Linked DNA regions of Panacibacter ginsenosidivorans. The protein of the gene in region 1 interacts with the protein of each later gene in a pairwise test. Links are inferred from orthologs where the notes say so. Each region holds a gene or a part of one and is shown in the gene's direction. Other genes may lie near its edges.

Region 1 (5,824 bases):
CAAAAAAAACCTTGCTAAACTTTTCTTCCGGGATAAACTTCTAATGCTTTTTCCAAACAATCCATAGCAGCATTAATGGCATCAAGGTTTAGTACATAAGCAAGACGTACTTCCTGTTTTCCCAAACCAGCCGTGCCATAGAAACCGGTGGCAGGTGCCAGCATTACGGTTTTATTTTGATAAGAAAAATCTTCGAGCAGCCATTGACAGAATTTGTCTGCATCATCAATCGGCAGTTTTGCAATAGCATAAAATGCGCCGCCGGGATTGGGGCAAACTACATTCGGCATTTTATTCAGTCGTTTTACAATAAGATCGCGACGGGATTTATATTCAGCTTTTGTGTCATCAAAATAATCAGGTGGAAGATCGAGTGCAGCTTCGCCGGCAATTTGTCCAAAACCAGGAGGGCTAAGTCTTGCCTGCGCAAATTTCATTACTGCATCAAGCAGTGCTTTGTTACGTGTAACCAATGCACCAATACGTCCACCGCAGCAACTGTAGCGTTTACTAATGGTGTCCATCATTACCACATTATCATTTACACCTTCCAACTGCATAGCACTGAAATGCCTGCCTTCATAGCAAAACTCTCTGTATGCCTCGTCAGAGAAAAGATAAAGATCATGTTTAAGAATGATTTCTTTTAGTGTTTGCAGCTCCTGTTCACTATACAAGTAGCCAGTAGGATTATTGGGATTGCAAATAACAATTGCTTTTGTTTTGGATGTGATGGCTTTTTCCACATCAGCAATTGGAGGAAGCGCAAAGCCTGTTTCAATGTATGAAGTAATAGGCACCACATTTACACCTGCAGCTACTGCAAAGCCGTTATAGTTGGCGTAAAAAGGTTCCGGTATAATTACTTCATCACCGGGATCAAGGCATGCCATAAATCCAAACAAGATAGCTTCTGACCCTCCTGTTGTAATAATAATTTGATTATGATCAACCGTAATTCCAACAGATTTATAATAATCTACCAATTTGCGACGGTAGCTTTCATTTCCTGCGCTATGACTGTATTCAAGTATTTTAAATTCAGAATGACGCACTGCATCCAGCACCGCTTTAGGCGTTTCAATATCAGGCTGGCCAATATTCAAATGATATACTTTAATGCCTCTTTTTTTCGCCGCTTCTGCATAAGGAACAAGTTTTCTTATGGGCGAAGGAGGCATTAATTGTCCGCGGTGGCTGATGGATAAATTTGACATAGAGCAAACCTACAGGAAAGCTTTAAAATTGCCAACGAATGTAAGTGTAGTGATTGAAGGATTTTTTAGCCGGGCATTTCTGCTTTTGAAGTCACCCATTGAGTCGCACACCCCATCTTTCTGCTATTAATCCATCGAATCCAAAATCGGGAGCCTGAATTCAATTTTTCGTTCCAGATTATATTTTGCTGATACAGCTTAAAAAGTCTACAAAAAGCGGCTTTAAACGAAAAAATTTCGAAATTATTACCACATAGTGTAAATTAGCACTGCTAATTCTTTTACATTGCACCTGAAAACTATTAAACTATGAGAACGTTTTACCTAATCCCAAGCTTACTTAGTGCGTTTTGTCTTACTTACGCCGGCGATTCTACAGCTCAGAAAAGTAACGCGTTTGCCGTTACCGGATCTACAAAAGGAGACATCACCTGGTCAACAGTAAGGCAGATTGATCTATCAACTGGTTTAGAACTGAGAAGTATTTATTCTCCCAAAGATAAACCTGCAATTCTGGACGCTATGAGTGGAACACGCGTTAACGGAGCAGCTACAGCACCAACAGAAACATTGGTGGCAGCTACAGCATATGATTCAAAAACCAATCGTTTATTCTTTACACCGATGCATAGTAATGAGCTCAGATATTTTGATCTGAGCAAAGGAACCAATGCAGTTTATTATGTTGGTAATACGGCTTTAAAATCATTTGAAGAAAAAAGTGAAGCAGATGTAATTACAAGAATGTGTTTTGGCGCTGATGGCTATGGTTATGCATTAACCAATGATGCTAACCACCTTATACGGTTTACTTCAGGCAGCAAAATAACAATCTCTGATCTTGGTTCTGTAAAAGATGGCGAGGATAATGAAAATATTTCTATTCGTAATCTTTGTACAAGCTGGGGTGGCGATATGATCGCTGATGCAATGGGTAATCTGTATGTTATCAGCATGAAAAAAAACGTATTTAAAATAAATCCGCAGACTATGGTTGCAGATTATATAGGGGCCATTGATAATATGCCTGCTGATTATACAATCAATGGTGCAGCTGTTGATGATAAAGGCAAAGTAGTTGTAAGTAGTGCTACAAGAACAGATAACTATTATAGTGTTGATCTTTCTACATTGCAGGCAAGTGCGGTTCCAAAAAAAGGCAATGATGTATATAACGCATCTGACCTTGCCAGCGGGCATCTTGCTTATGAAGATGTTTCAGATGCAAAGGTTAATCCTGCTGTGAATGTTACCGGCAATAGTGCAGTGAGTGTATATCCGAATCCTGTTATCACCAGAAGTTTCCAGGTTGCTTTTGATAAAGTATCTACAGCTACACAAACCATTCAGCTTAGCACTGTTTCAGGTGGTAGTGTACTTACAAAAGTTATCAATGTAAGCGCAAAATCAATTACACAAATTACTTTACCGGCTTCTGTACGTAGTGGAGTATATATTATAAAAGTGAGCGATGGTACAGGCAAAGTAACTTATTCAGGTAAGGTCGTTGTTTACTAATTTGTTTTCTATAGGTTAAGATAGATAAAGTCCCGCCAATTCGGCGGGACTTTATATTTTCGCATACTTATGTTTCAATCAAAGAAGAATATTATTGCCGGTCGCAATCCTGTAACTGAGGCATTGAAAAACGGACAAACCATTGATAAAATAATAATGTTTAAAAACGCATCGGGCGATAGTATACAGGAGATAAGAAAGCTTGCCAAAGAATTGAATGTGCCGGTACAATATGTTCCCAATGAAAAACTGAATAGTTTAACCAATGTGCAGCATCAGGGTGTTATAGCGTATAAATCAAGTGTGGTTTACCAGGATCTGCAGCAGGTGATAGACTGGATAAATGAAAAAGGTGAAACTATTTTATTTATCATGCTGGATGGCATAACTGATGTAAGAAATATTGGCGCCATTGCAAGAAGCGCGGTTTGCTGTGGAGCGCAGGCAATCATTGTTCCGGACAAAGGTGTTGGTGCAATGAATGAAGACGCTATGAAGAGCAGCGCAGGTGCACTGGAGCGTATACAAATATGTCGCGTAAACAGTTTGCTAAAAGCTGTTGATACGTTACATCTTAATGGCATAAAAGTTTTTACGAGTGAAATGAAAGCAGCAAAGAAAATCTTTGAGATAGACCTTACAGACCCTTGCTGCATTATTATGGGTAACGAGGAGAAAGGCGTACAGCCTTACATGAGCAAGGCTGCAGACGAACATTTCACAATACCTATGAAGGGTGGGTTTGATTCATTTAATGTATCTGTAGCGGCGGGGATTATTTTATATGAGACAATGAAGCAGCGTGGAGGTAAATAGATTTTTTAGCTTCTTATTTTGTAAGTATTATACTAAGATTTTGAATTACTTTAAGCATTGTTGTGTCACTCACTTGTGCTTTTTTTCCTGGCTCAGCAATGAACAAAACGTACAAGAGTGCGACGCAACGAAAGTCTCATTGGTAATAAAAGCCGGGCTTATAATGTATTGCCAGTTCGTTTATTAAAATTTGATTCCTGCCGAAACAGTTATGCTGCTATAAAAATTATTTATTTTAACAGAAGGAAAATCAAAGTTGGTCTCTTTACCAGAAACTGCGCTGGCCTTAACGGGAGAAAACATAATGAAATCGGATCTCAAATCCATAAAATATACAGGCTTATTTACGAAACGCCACAGACCCGTTACTGTAAGGCCTGGCTGTATATGTGTATGGCTAATCGATGAGGTATTTGAAGTATAATTGTATATATCATTAGATGATGAACGTTGGGTTATATCAAGTTTATACAATGCCATTACCGGGCCGATACCAATACCTGAGTTTTTCTTTGTATTATTAAGTATATATGTAGCAGAAAGGGCAGTTACCCGACTGCTGAAGTTTATGTAATGGTCTTCTTCAATATTCGCATTATCGTAACCTTTAACTTCACCTTTATGAAGAAGACTTACATTTATTTCAAGTGTTGTATTTTTTGTTAATTCCCGCCCATACCTGATACGACCTTTTATATTGCTGCCGCTGGAAATCATTGGATAGTAAGTTTTGCTGTCAATTACAATACCATAGAATTCCAGGTTGAAAATACTCAAATCTCCAAAACCATTTTTTTTAAACTCATTTGCAATTTGTTTTGAGGGTCCACCGAAGAAATAACCGGTTTCTATACTTGCGTAATTTTTTTGTGCGTTTACTTTTGAGCTGGCTAATATTAATAAGATGCATGCTATAATAGTGCGGGAATTGAATATCTTCTTCATAATTGTAAGTTTTAAGCTGACAGAATTGATTGATGGTATAAAAGTAGAACCGTGCAAAGCTGATAGCTAATTGAATACTGCATGTATAGCCATGTGTTTTGCGAAAAACAATTATTAAAGAATTTTTTTAGCCTTTTATATGGTAAAATGCAAATTGAATAAGCTTAGTAATTGTTGCAAACGCAAATCTTACCATTATTAAATTCAAGGATTTCAAACTTTCCTGTGCTATTTTATCTAAACACATCAAAGCATGTTATTTTTACAACCCTATGCAGGATGTAAAGTATATAAAACTGGTTGAGTGTCCACGGGATGCCATGCAAGGCTGGCTGCATTTTATTCCAACGCAACAAAAGGTCGCTTATATAAATGCATTACTCAATGTTGGCTTTGATACCATTGATTTTGGCAGTTTTGTTTCTCCAAAAGCTATTCCTCAAATGGCAGACACAAAAGAAGTATTGAACGGTTTGCAATTGAGAAGCAGCAAAACAAAGCTTCTCGCTATTGTTGCTAATATGCGTGGTGCGGAAGAAGCTGTTTTATTTGATGCAATTGATTATCTGGGCTTTCCTTTTTCTATTTCACCAACATTCCAACTCCGCAATACGAATAGTACTATTGAAGAAAGCTTCAGCAGGGTAGAAGAGATACAAAACCTCTGTATTAAAAATAAAAAGCAGCTGGTTATTTATTTAAGTATGGGCTTTGGAAACCCATACGGTGATGTTTACAACGAAAGTATTTTAACGCATTGGGCTGCTGAAATCGCAAAGCTTGATGTAAAGATCATCTCTCTTGCAGATACAGTGGGTGTTGCCACGCCACAACAAATAAGCGCAGCATTAAATGTTTTGATCCCGCTTTACAAAGACATAGAATTTGGCGTACACCTGCATTCTGCTCCCTTAAATATTTGCAATAAATTACAGGCAGCAGTTGATGCAGGTTGCAAAAGATTTGACGGAGCCTTAAAAGGCATTGGTGGTTGCCCTATGGCGCAGGACGATCTTGTAGGTAATATGCCTACAGAATTAATGATTTCTTTTTTTGAACAGCAACATTTACTTGCCGGTTTAAATAATGATGCCTTACAGTATTGTTTACAACTTGCCAATAAAATATTTGTATAATGAAGTTATTAGCTGATATAAATATTAAACAATTACAACCACCAATAACTTATACAGATAAATTATTGCTCACAGGCTCCTGTTTTACCGAGCATATCGGTAATTATCTTATGGATGTAAAATTTAATGTGCTGCAAAATCCAAATGGTATTTTGTTTGATCCGTTAAGTGTTTGTAACAGTCTTGTTTCGT
Region 2 (4,390 bases), 4.4 Mb from region 1 along the record:
GAGCAGAAGTACTTAGTATGATAAACCCCGGCTTTCATGGTGGTTGTTATAATGCAGAAAAAAAACCACAGCAGCCCGCTAAGCCTTATGGTAATATGTTTATTACGCCGGATCGTATCAGGCAGGATGATTTTTATCCATTCATGGATGGGCAGTCTGTATTCAAAAAAGCAGTAGAAAAATTTCCGGAAGTAATCCAGGAAGCACTGCAGGCTAATGGTTATAAAGCAAATGATATTAATATGCTTATACCACACCAGGCTAACCTGCGCATCAGCCAGTTTGTACAGCATAAATTACAGTTACGGGACGACCAGGTGTATAATAACATTCAGCGCTATGGCAATACCACTGCGGCTTCCATACCCATTGCATTGTATGAAGCATGGCAGGAAGGTAAAATAAAAGAGGGTAATCTTGTTTGTCTTGCCGCATTTGGAAGTGGCTATACATGGGGCAGTGCATTAATAAGATGGTGAATTAATTAGGGATTTCAGATTTTTGCTCTCAAAATGTTTGAGCCAACCTTTTGTAATGCTGATAAACATCGTTGCGTCGCACTCTTGTACAATTTATCAATATTCAACTTTACCAGCCAGCTCTGTAAAGTATCCTGACTACGCAGTATTATACAAAAAGTATCCCGACTTTTAATTTGCTTCCTGTAATTTTATTGTCACTATGAAATTGTTATCCCCACAGCAGATACATGAATGGGATGCTTATACTATCGAACATGAGCCTATCGCTTCAATTGACCTGATGGAACGTGCAGCAAGGCGTTGCACTGATTTTATTATAGAACATAATTTTAAACATCAGCAAATACTTATTTTCTGTGGCAAAGGCAATAACGGCGGTGACGGTCTTGCAATTGCAAGGCAACTCATTGAAGCAGGTTTATCTCCTGTAGTTTATATACTTGAGTTTGGAGCAAAAGGTACCGATGATTTTCAAACTAACCTGCACAAACTACACCAGCTTACTACAGCTATTCATTTTATACAAGCCGCAGAATTTTTTCCTGTCATTGATAAGCACAAAGATCTTGTTATTGACGCATTGTTTGGGAGTGGACTTAACCGTCCATTACAAGAATTAAGTGCAGCACTTGTAGATCATATCAATAATGCCGGCGTAACTGTTATAGCCATTGATGTACCAAGCGGCATGTTTATAGATAAAAGTTCAAAAGATAATATTGTAATAAAAGCAAAATATACACTTACTTTCCAGGCATTAAAACTTTGTTTTATTGTAGCTGAAAATGCTCCCTGTTTTGGAGAAGTACATGTTTTAGATATAGGTTTAATCAATTCTTTTTTACAAACTATAAAAACTTACACACTTGTTACAAAACAATTAATAACAACACAGTTAATTCAAAGAAACGCGTTTGCACATAAAGGAACTTATGGCCATGCTTTGTTGATTGCAGGTAACAAGGGAAAAATGGGTGCTGCAATCCTTGCAGCCAAAGCTTGTTTAAGAAGCGGTGCAGGATTGGTAACAATAAACACAAATGAAAATTATTTCACTGCTGTGCATGCAGCATTGCCTGAAGCAATGTGCATAGACAGAAGTGAAAACATTGATCATTCAATTTATAAATCAGCAGGTATTGGCCCGGGTATTGGTGTAAATGATGAAAGTGCGATAGTAGTTGCTGCAACACTTACACAGTTTACTAAACCAATGGTTATAGATGCAGATGCATTGAATATAATTGCTGCCAATGAAGGCTGGTTGAATAATGTTCCTGCAGGCTCAATCATTACACCTCACCCTAAAGAATTCGAAAGGTTATTTGGCAAGTGTGCAGATGATTTTGAACGTATTGAAAAAGTGATGGCATTATCGATACAATACCCTTTCACCATTGTACTGAAGGGACACCATACAATGATAGCTTCAAAGGGCGAAGCATGGTTTAATACTACAGGCAACCCCGGTATGGCAAAGGGTGGTAGCGGAGATGTACTAACGGGCATGCTTTCGGCTTTACTTGCACAAGGTTATGACCCTCTGCAGTCTGCACTTACAGGTGTTTACCTACATGGACTTGCAGCTGATATTGCAATAAAAAACATAGCACAGGTATCTATGCTTGCTACAGATATTATTGATCATATATCCGATGCTATATTAAGTCTCCAGGAAACGGACGACACATCTTTGTCTTTTTAATTTTTGTTTACAGGCTTTAGATCATTGGGCATCGCCTGTTGTGTCACTCACTTGTACATTTAAGGCAGTTGTCAGCTTTTGGGTATCAGCCTTCAGTAAATCAAACATATTTGACTGAGGCCTGGCAAGAATTTATAACGGCATTACTGTTTTCAAACGTTTGTGTGAAATACCTAAGCATATCTCATTGACGGAATTCTATTACAACAAATGGTTGATTTCCTTTATTTACCTATTTTAGAGCATTCAGTAATACATCAATTTTAGTGATGAATAAAAATCTTCGCAAACTAAAACGCACAATCCATCCAAAATCATTGCAAAAAATGATCTTGCGTTTTACGATGAAAGGTAATACTGTGGAGTGTCCTTGTTGCGGTTCTAAGTTTATAACATTTTTGCCTGCAGGTATTCAGAAACGTGCTAATGCCGCTTGTCCAAAATGCGGATCACTTGAAAGACATAGAAATTTATGGCTCTACTTTAAAGAGAACCCTGAGTTATTTAAAAATCATACAAAGTTGTTACATGCTGCGCCGGAAAAAATATTCAGCCAGTATTTTTTATCAAGGCCTCACATTGAATACACGGCAATTGATCTCGAACCTGATGCGTATGATTATACGGTAAAGACCATTGCTATGGATCTTACCGATCTTAAATTTGAAGACAAGAGTTTTGATATGATCATCTGTAGTCATGTGCTGGAACATATACCAAACGATGGTAAGGCCATGCGTGAAATGCATCGCGTGTTGAAACAGGATGGATGGGCTATCATCAATGTGCCGGTTCACCAGGAGAGAGCAACAACATTTGAAGATTTAACCATTAATGACCCCAAAAAGCAACTCGAACTTTTTGGTCAGCCAGATCATGTAAGAATTTACGGAAGAGATTATGTAGATCGTTTGCAGCAGGCAGGTTTTAAAGTTGAGGTGGTTAACTGGCCTTCGCATTATGATCATAATACCAGGTTCAAATTTGGTTTGAAAGAAAATGAAATTATTTATTTGTGCAGGAAGTAATTTTTGGTTGTAAACAGTAGCGCTTCGTGGCATCTTCTGTTGTGTTACTCACTTGTACGTTTGGAACAATGATCGTTATCCCTCCTTATATATCGTATTGCTGCGTTCTCTTACAAAAGTAAAAGTGTGCGACGCAACGAAAGCATAATCTATGTAGAACAACCGGGTACATATTTAAAATAACCTAGTTGAAAATAAAAATTTATTGTGCATTCTTAATTCAATATAATCAGGTAGTTATCATCAGGAACAAAATATTTTTTTTGGGGGGCTTATGAAGTCCTTAAATGAATTTTAATACGTTAAAGCACCATTTGTTATATAATTTGTCGATATTGCATTCGCTTTTGAAAAGCATCCGTAAATCCTAAATTCCATACCCTTGAGTCCTAGTAAATCCTCCATTGTTTTAGTACGGTTTTTTATTACCGTTCTTTTTTTATCTCCACTGCTTGTTTCTAACGCCCAATGTTACAAGGAGTTCAAATATGCATTAGGTACTAATGGCGACGCTGAAGCATATGATATTGTTGATGCCGGTAACAGTAATTTCTTTGTAATAGGTACTACCGTTGAAGATGCTACCGGAAAGAATATATTGGTAACCAAAATGAGCGCAGGAGGAGCAATCTTATGGAGCAGAACATATGGTGGGGCCGGTACAGAAGTTGTGCGTAAAGCAAGCAGAACAACAGATAACGGTTTACTGATTGCCGGATCTACGGGTTCCTTCTCTAATGCCAAGGGTGATATTATGTGTATGAAGATAAATGAGGACGGTACCTTGTTATGGCTTAGGAGGTTTGGTTCAAATGCGATCAATGGCGACCTTGGAATGGATATTATTGAAACAAGTGGCGGTGGGTATGCCCTTGCAGGGGCTACTAACAGCTCTGGACTAAATGCTCATATGGCTGTTATAAAACTTAACCAGGCCGCTAACATTGTATGGAGCAAAAGTTTTGATTGTGGCTTTAAAGCAAATGGAATAGGTGTAACAGATAATGGTACCAGTTTAATGGTTACTGCGGATATACAACAATCAGGCGCAGACGCAGATGGTATTATTACGGAGCTTAACAAAGGGAATGGGCAATTTATAAAAGCAGTAAAGCTTCATCCACTAACCGGGGGATTATCCAGTCCTTATATATCAAAAGATATTGCCAATGGCG
Region 3 (4,240 bases), 3.2 Mb from region 1 along the record:
ATACCAGATAAAAGGCAGTATTACAGACACATATAAATTTGGAAACAATTTTGCTTCCGGAATGTACATTGTAAGAGTAATGCAGGGTTTAAAGACACAAACTGTAAAGGTGATAAAGACAAAAGGATAGGGATAAAACACAAATACTTTCTTTCAAGGGCCATCAGAAAAAGATGGCTCTTTTTCTTTTTAACCAAGGTGTTATTGACGACGTTATTTATGATTGATTTTGAATGTGTTTATTATTTATTTAGACTGAACAATAAACTAATGAGCAACAGCAGTTATGCTGCTTCCCTGTGTGATTTTATAGTGCTCCTCAGCAGGTTCATCGACTGTGTACCAGGCGCAGTTCTTTCTGATTAAGCATGAAAAATAAGCTGGAATAATCATCTGAAGTTCGTAAAGTATAAAGTAATAGCTTACTTAAAACAGAGTGAAGCAAATCGGAATTTCAGTGGTTTAAAAAATGGTGTTTTTCACTGATCAGCAACGGTGTTTCCAGATAATAACAATTCGGGATTGGGTATTGAAAAAAGGACAGTGCAATACTACAGCGGCTCCAACTTTTAAAAAAGGTGATTTTTCACATAAGATGATGTGATTTTTCACACAAATGGATGTGATTTTTCACGGCACACTTTTTTTACTGAATATTTTTATAAGCATACATAAGCCTTTTTCTCTTCAAGGCCGATTCGGCTGTGGTTTTCTTATTTTTGAAGAAAGCTTTCTATGCAATTCGAAATCTTTCAGCAAAGTATAAAAGATAACAAACTGCCCCGAGGCATCTCTGTTTACCTGCAGTCTATGTGGTATGATGGAAACGCTAACTGGCACAAAGCCCATAGAATGGTTGATAACCTGGAAGACAGCACTGCCTGTTGGGTTCATGCTTACCTGCACCGTAAAGAAGGTGATATAGGGAACGCAGATTACTGGTACAGAAAAGCAGGCAGGCTAAGGCCTGAGGTTACTTTGCAACAGGAATGGGAAATCATTGTAAAAGCGCTGTTATAAAAATTTTATTGCTTTTGTGCGGTTGCTTCTCTGCTGTTTATGCAGCATCTTTGCAGGATGGAAATTGTGTTTACCCTCAATGAAATAAAAGTGGCAGCAGGAAAATGCTGGCAGCAACATCAATCCAAAAAAATATGGGCATTTCATGGCGCAATGGGCGCAGGTAAAACAACTTTTGTGCATGCATTGTGTGATGTGCTGGAAGTAAAAGACGTAATAAGCAGCCCTACATTTGCTATTATCAATGAATATAAAAGCCCTGTTGCAGGAATTATTTATCACATGGATTGGTACAGGCTAAAAGATGAAGAAGAGGCTATAAATGCGGGTATTGAAGACAGTTTATTAAGTGGCAATCTTAGCCTGATAGAATGGCCGGATAAAGCGGCTGGTCTGCTGCCGGATGATACCTTGCATATACACATTGAAACGATTAATAATAATACAAGAAGACTGTACACTGAAACTTAGGCCGCCCAATGATTAGAAAGATAAAGTGCTTGCGACGCAACAGGTGCTCCCCTGAAAAACCGCAGCCTGTATTATAAATTTCCTATCGTTAAATTCTTTAATTTTACTTTCACTGCAAACACAAACCATTTCAATGGCTACATCAAAACCTATTGTAAGTACCTCTTTCAGTTACGAAACATTAGAAGAAACACTGGATATAAAATCAAAACGTGCAAGTCTGCATATTGGTATTCCCAAAGAAACGGCTTTCCAGGAAAACCGTGTAGCGCTTATACCCGATGCCGTGGGCGTTTTGGTTGACAATGGTCATGAAGTGATTGTTGAAACAACTGCAGGTGAAGGCAGCAAATACAGTGATAAAGATTTCAGTGAAGCGGGTGCACGTATTGCTTATGATAAAGCAGAAGTTTATAAAGCACCCATATTAATTAAAAGTGCACCGGTAATAGAGCAGGATCTTCCGCACCTGCAAATGAACCAAACCATTATTTCGCCAATACATCTTTCTATACTACAAAAAAACATCATTGAGCAAATGATGGCAAAACGTATTACTGCACTTGGCTTTGAAAATTTAAAAGACGACAGTGGCACCTATCCTATCGTTAGAAGTATGAGTGAAATTGCCGGAAGCGCTGTGATGCTTATTGCAGGGCAGTATCTTGGCAGCCCTAATAGTGGCAAAGGCGTATTACTTGGTGGTATCAGTGGCATACCACCAACAAAAGTTATTATTATCGGCGCCGGCGTGGTGGGCGAGTTTGCAACAAGAACTGCATTAGCAATGGGTGCCTCAGTGAAAGTATTTGACAATAATGTTTACCGTTTAAAACGGTTACAGAATAATCTTGGTGTACGTGTATGGACCAGCGTAATGGAGCCCCGCATTCTTGCAAAGCAACTTAAGACCTGCGAAGTTGCAGTAGGTGCATTAAGCAATGAAAATGGCCGCAGCCCGATCGTTGTAACAGAAGAAATGGTAATGGCTATGCGCCCCGGTAGTATTATTATTGATGTAAGTATAGATCGTGGCGGATGTTTTGAAACAAGTGAGATAACCACACATCAACATCCTACATTTGAAAAGCATGGTGTTATTCATTATTGCGTCCCTAATATTCCCAGTGGTTTTGCAAGGACTGCCAGTCATGCTATCAGCAATGTTTTAATGCCGCTTTTGCTAGATGCCAGTGACGAAGGAGGTCTTGACGAAATGGTCTGGCACAATTTTAATTTACGTCATGGTGTGTATATGTATAAAGGCCACCTTACCAATTTTTATATCAGCCAGCGTTTTGATCTTAAATTTACAGACCTCAACCTGCTTATTGCCAGCAGAAGATAAATCATTTCATTTTTTTAGCCAGGCTTACGAAAATATTTTGATGCATTCGTTGCGTCGCACACTTGTACGTTCATAATACTCTTCAGCCTTTTCACATACAATCTTGTTCAGCATTGGATTTTACCTGTTCAGCAGGATAATTTTTTTATGAGATATAATTAATTATAAATTTCCTAATCTTTATAATTAGCCAGTTATAAAGTACCATAACTAACCAAGTCCCCTGCAAAACCACTGTTTTAATTTCAGCGAATAAGCAATGCATTTGTAATAAAGAATTAAGCGCTACATAAGAATAATATTTCTTTACGGTAAGTGTTGTTGCCAATGCTGTTTTTTATCCAAGCCTGTTTTTTCTGTGCCTCATTAATAAAATCTAAAAAAAACTTACATCATGAAAAAATTTACCCTTTTTACTGCATTTATAATATGCAGTTTTTCTGTTATCAACGCAACCATTATCACGGTAAAGGTTTCAGATTTTCAGTTTAAACCAGCTACTGTAAATGCCAAAGTAGGAGATACCATACGCTGGCTTTGGAAAAATGGTATTCATACAACCACATCTGTTACGATACCTGCAGGTGCCACAGCATGGAACAGACCTGTAGATTCTGCGCACAGAAATTTCCGGTACCGTTTAAAGGTAGCGGGTAAATATACTTACCAATGTACATTTCATTTTACCGTAATGAAAGGAACCCTCAATATTACTTCAGCATTGGATGCAGGACTAAATGATTTCGTTGTTAGCGGTGATGATTTAAAAGCTTTGCTAAGCTGGAAAACAAATACATCAAAGGATGTTGCTTATTTTTCCGTGCAAAGAAGCACAGATGGTGATAATTTCAGAGAGATACAGAGAATAATGCCATCACCAGGAAACCTGTACAGCATTGCAGATAATACAGCCACAGCAAAATATACTTACTATCAGCTTCAGATGGTTGATACAAAAGGAAATATAGAGTACACAGATATACAAATGCATACACGCAATATTGCGTTAGATAAGATAGTCACGAGCCTGAGCCCAAATCCAATCACCAGGCCGGGTCATTTAATGATTCAGTTCAATTCGGATATAGAAGGCAGTATGCGGGTTCAGCTATTTGGACCTGACGGACGGCTCATCAAAGAGCAGAACATGTCTGCCTCAAAAGGCATCAATAACGGACATTTTCACATGGGTGATCTTTCACCGGGATCATATTATATTCTTTGCACTTTGGGTACGAGGACGGAAAAACACACAGTGATAATGAAATAAAGAAAATGGGTCAGATAAAATGCAAAAAGCCGCTGGTTTCTACCAATGGCTTTTTTGTTTTAATAATCACCTGTAATTAATTGCCGGTAATCATCATCTTTAAAACAAATCAAAAATTCCTGTAGTTTTAT

The links. Proteins that work in one complex are often made in the same cells at the same time.
Region 2: the proteins of rlmB (region 1) and FRZ67_RS01625 interact in binary tests that used the Escherichia coli proteins (3 or more experiments, as listed by UniProt). The link is inferred for Panacibacter ginsenosidivorans from one-to-one orthologs.
Region 3: the proteins of rlmB (region 1) and tsaE interact in binary tests that used the Escherichia coli proteins (3 or more experiments, as listed by UniProt). The link is inferred for Panacibacter ginsenosidivorans from one-to-one orthologs.

Annotation. Positions count from the first base shown.
Region 1 is NZ_CP042435.1:4,763,675-4,769,498, forward strand. What follows is about bases 1,766-4,677. They hold rlmB (23S rRNA (guanosine(2251)-2'-O)-methyltransferase RlmB), read left to right. Parts: upstream 1,766-2,804; coding sequence 2,805-3,551; downstream 3,552-4,677. Other genes in these bases: FRZ67_RS20255 (T9SS type A sorting domain-containing protein), read left to right, coding at 1,766-2,735; FRZ67_RS20265 (hypothetical protein), read right to left, coding at 3,735-4,496. Outside these bases: FRZ67_RS20250 (pyridoxal phosphate-dependent aminotransferase), read right to left, coding at 15-1,217; more of FRZ67_RS20255, read left to right, coding at 1,527-1,765; FRZ67_RS20270 (hydroxymethylglutaryl-CoA lyase), read left to right, coding at 4,769-5,632; FRZ67_RS20275 (GSCFA domain-containing protein), read left to right, coding at 5,632-5,824. UniProt on the Escherichia coli protein: Specifically methylates the ribose of guanosine 2251 in 23S rRNA.
Region 2 is NZ_CP042435.1:408,129-412,518, reverse strand. Bases 1-2,934 are described here. They hold FRZ67_RS01625 (NAD(P)H-hydrate dehydratase), read left to right. Parts: upstream 1-681; coding sequence 682-2,187; downstream 2,188-2,934. Other genes in these bases: FRZ67_RS01620 (class I SAM-dependent methyltransferase), read left to right, coding at 2,457-2,934; FRZ67_RS01630 (3-oxoacyl-ACP synthase III family protein), read left to right, coding at 1-479. In the rest of the region: more of FRZ67_RS01620, read left to right, coding at 2,935-3,215; FRZ67_RS01615 (T9SS type B sorting domain-containing protein), read left to right, coding at 3,598-4,390. UniProt on the Escherichia coli protein: Bifunctional enzyme that catalyzes the epimerization of the S- and R-forms of NAD(P)HX and the dehydration of the S-form of NAD(P)HX at the expense of ADP, which is converted to AMP.
Region 3 is NZ_CP042435.1:1,517,133-1,521,372, reverse strand. Bases 1-2,784 are described here. They hold tsaE (tRNA (adenosine(37)-N6)-threonylcarbamoyltransferase complex ATPase subunit type 1 TsaE), read left to right. Parts: upstream 1-1,077; coding sequence 1,078-1,491; downstream 1,492-2,784. Other genes in these bases: FRZ67_RS06285 (alanine dehydrogenase), read left to right, coding at 1,625-2,784; FRZ67_RS06295 (hypothetical protein), read left to right, coding at 736-1,020; FRZ67_RS06300 (T9SS type A sorting domain-containing protein), read left to right, coding at 1-130. Also shown: more of FRZ67_RS06285, read left to right, coding at 2,785-2,839; FRZ67_RS06280 (cupredoxin domain-containing protein), read left to right, coding at 3,234-4,109. UniProt on the Escherichia coli protein: Required for the formation of a threonylcarbamoyl group on adenosine at position 37 (t(6)A37) in tRNAs that read codons beginning with adenine.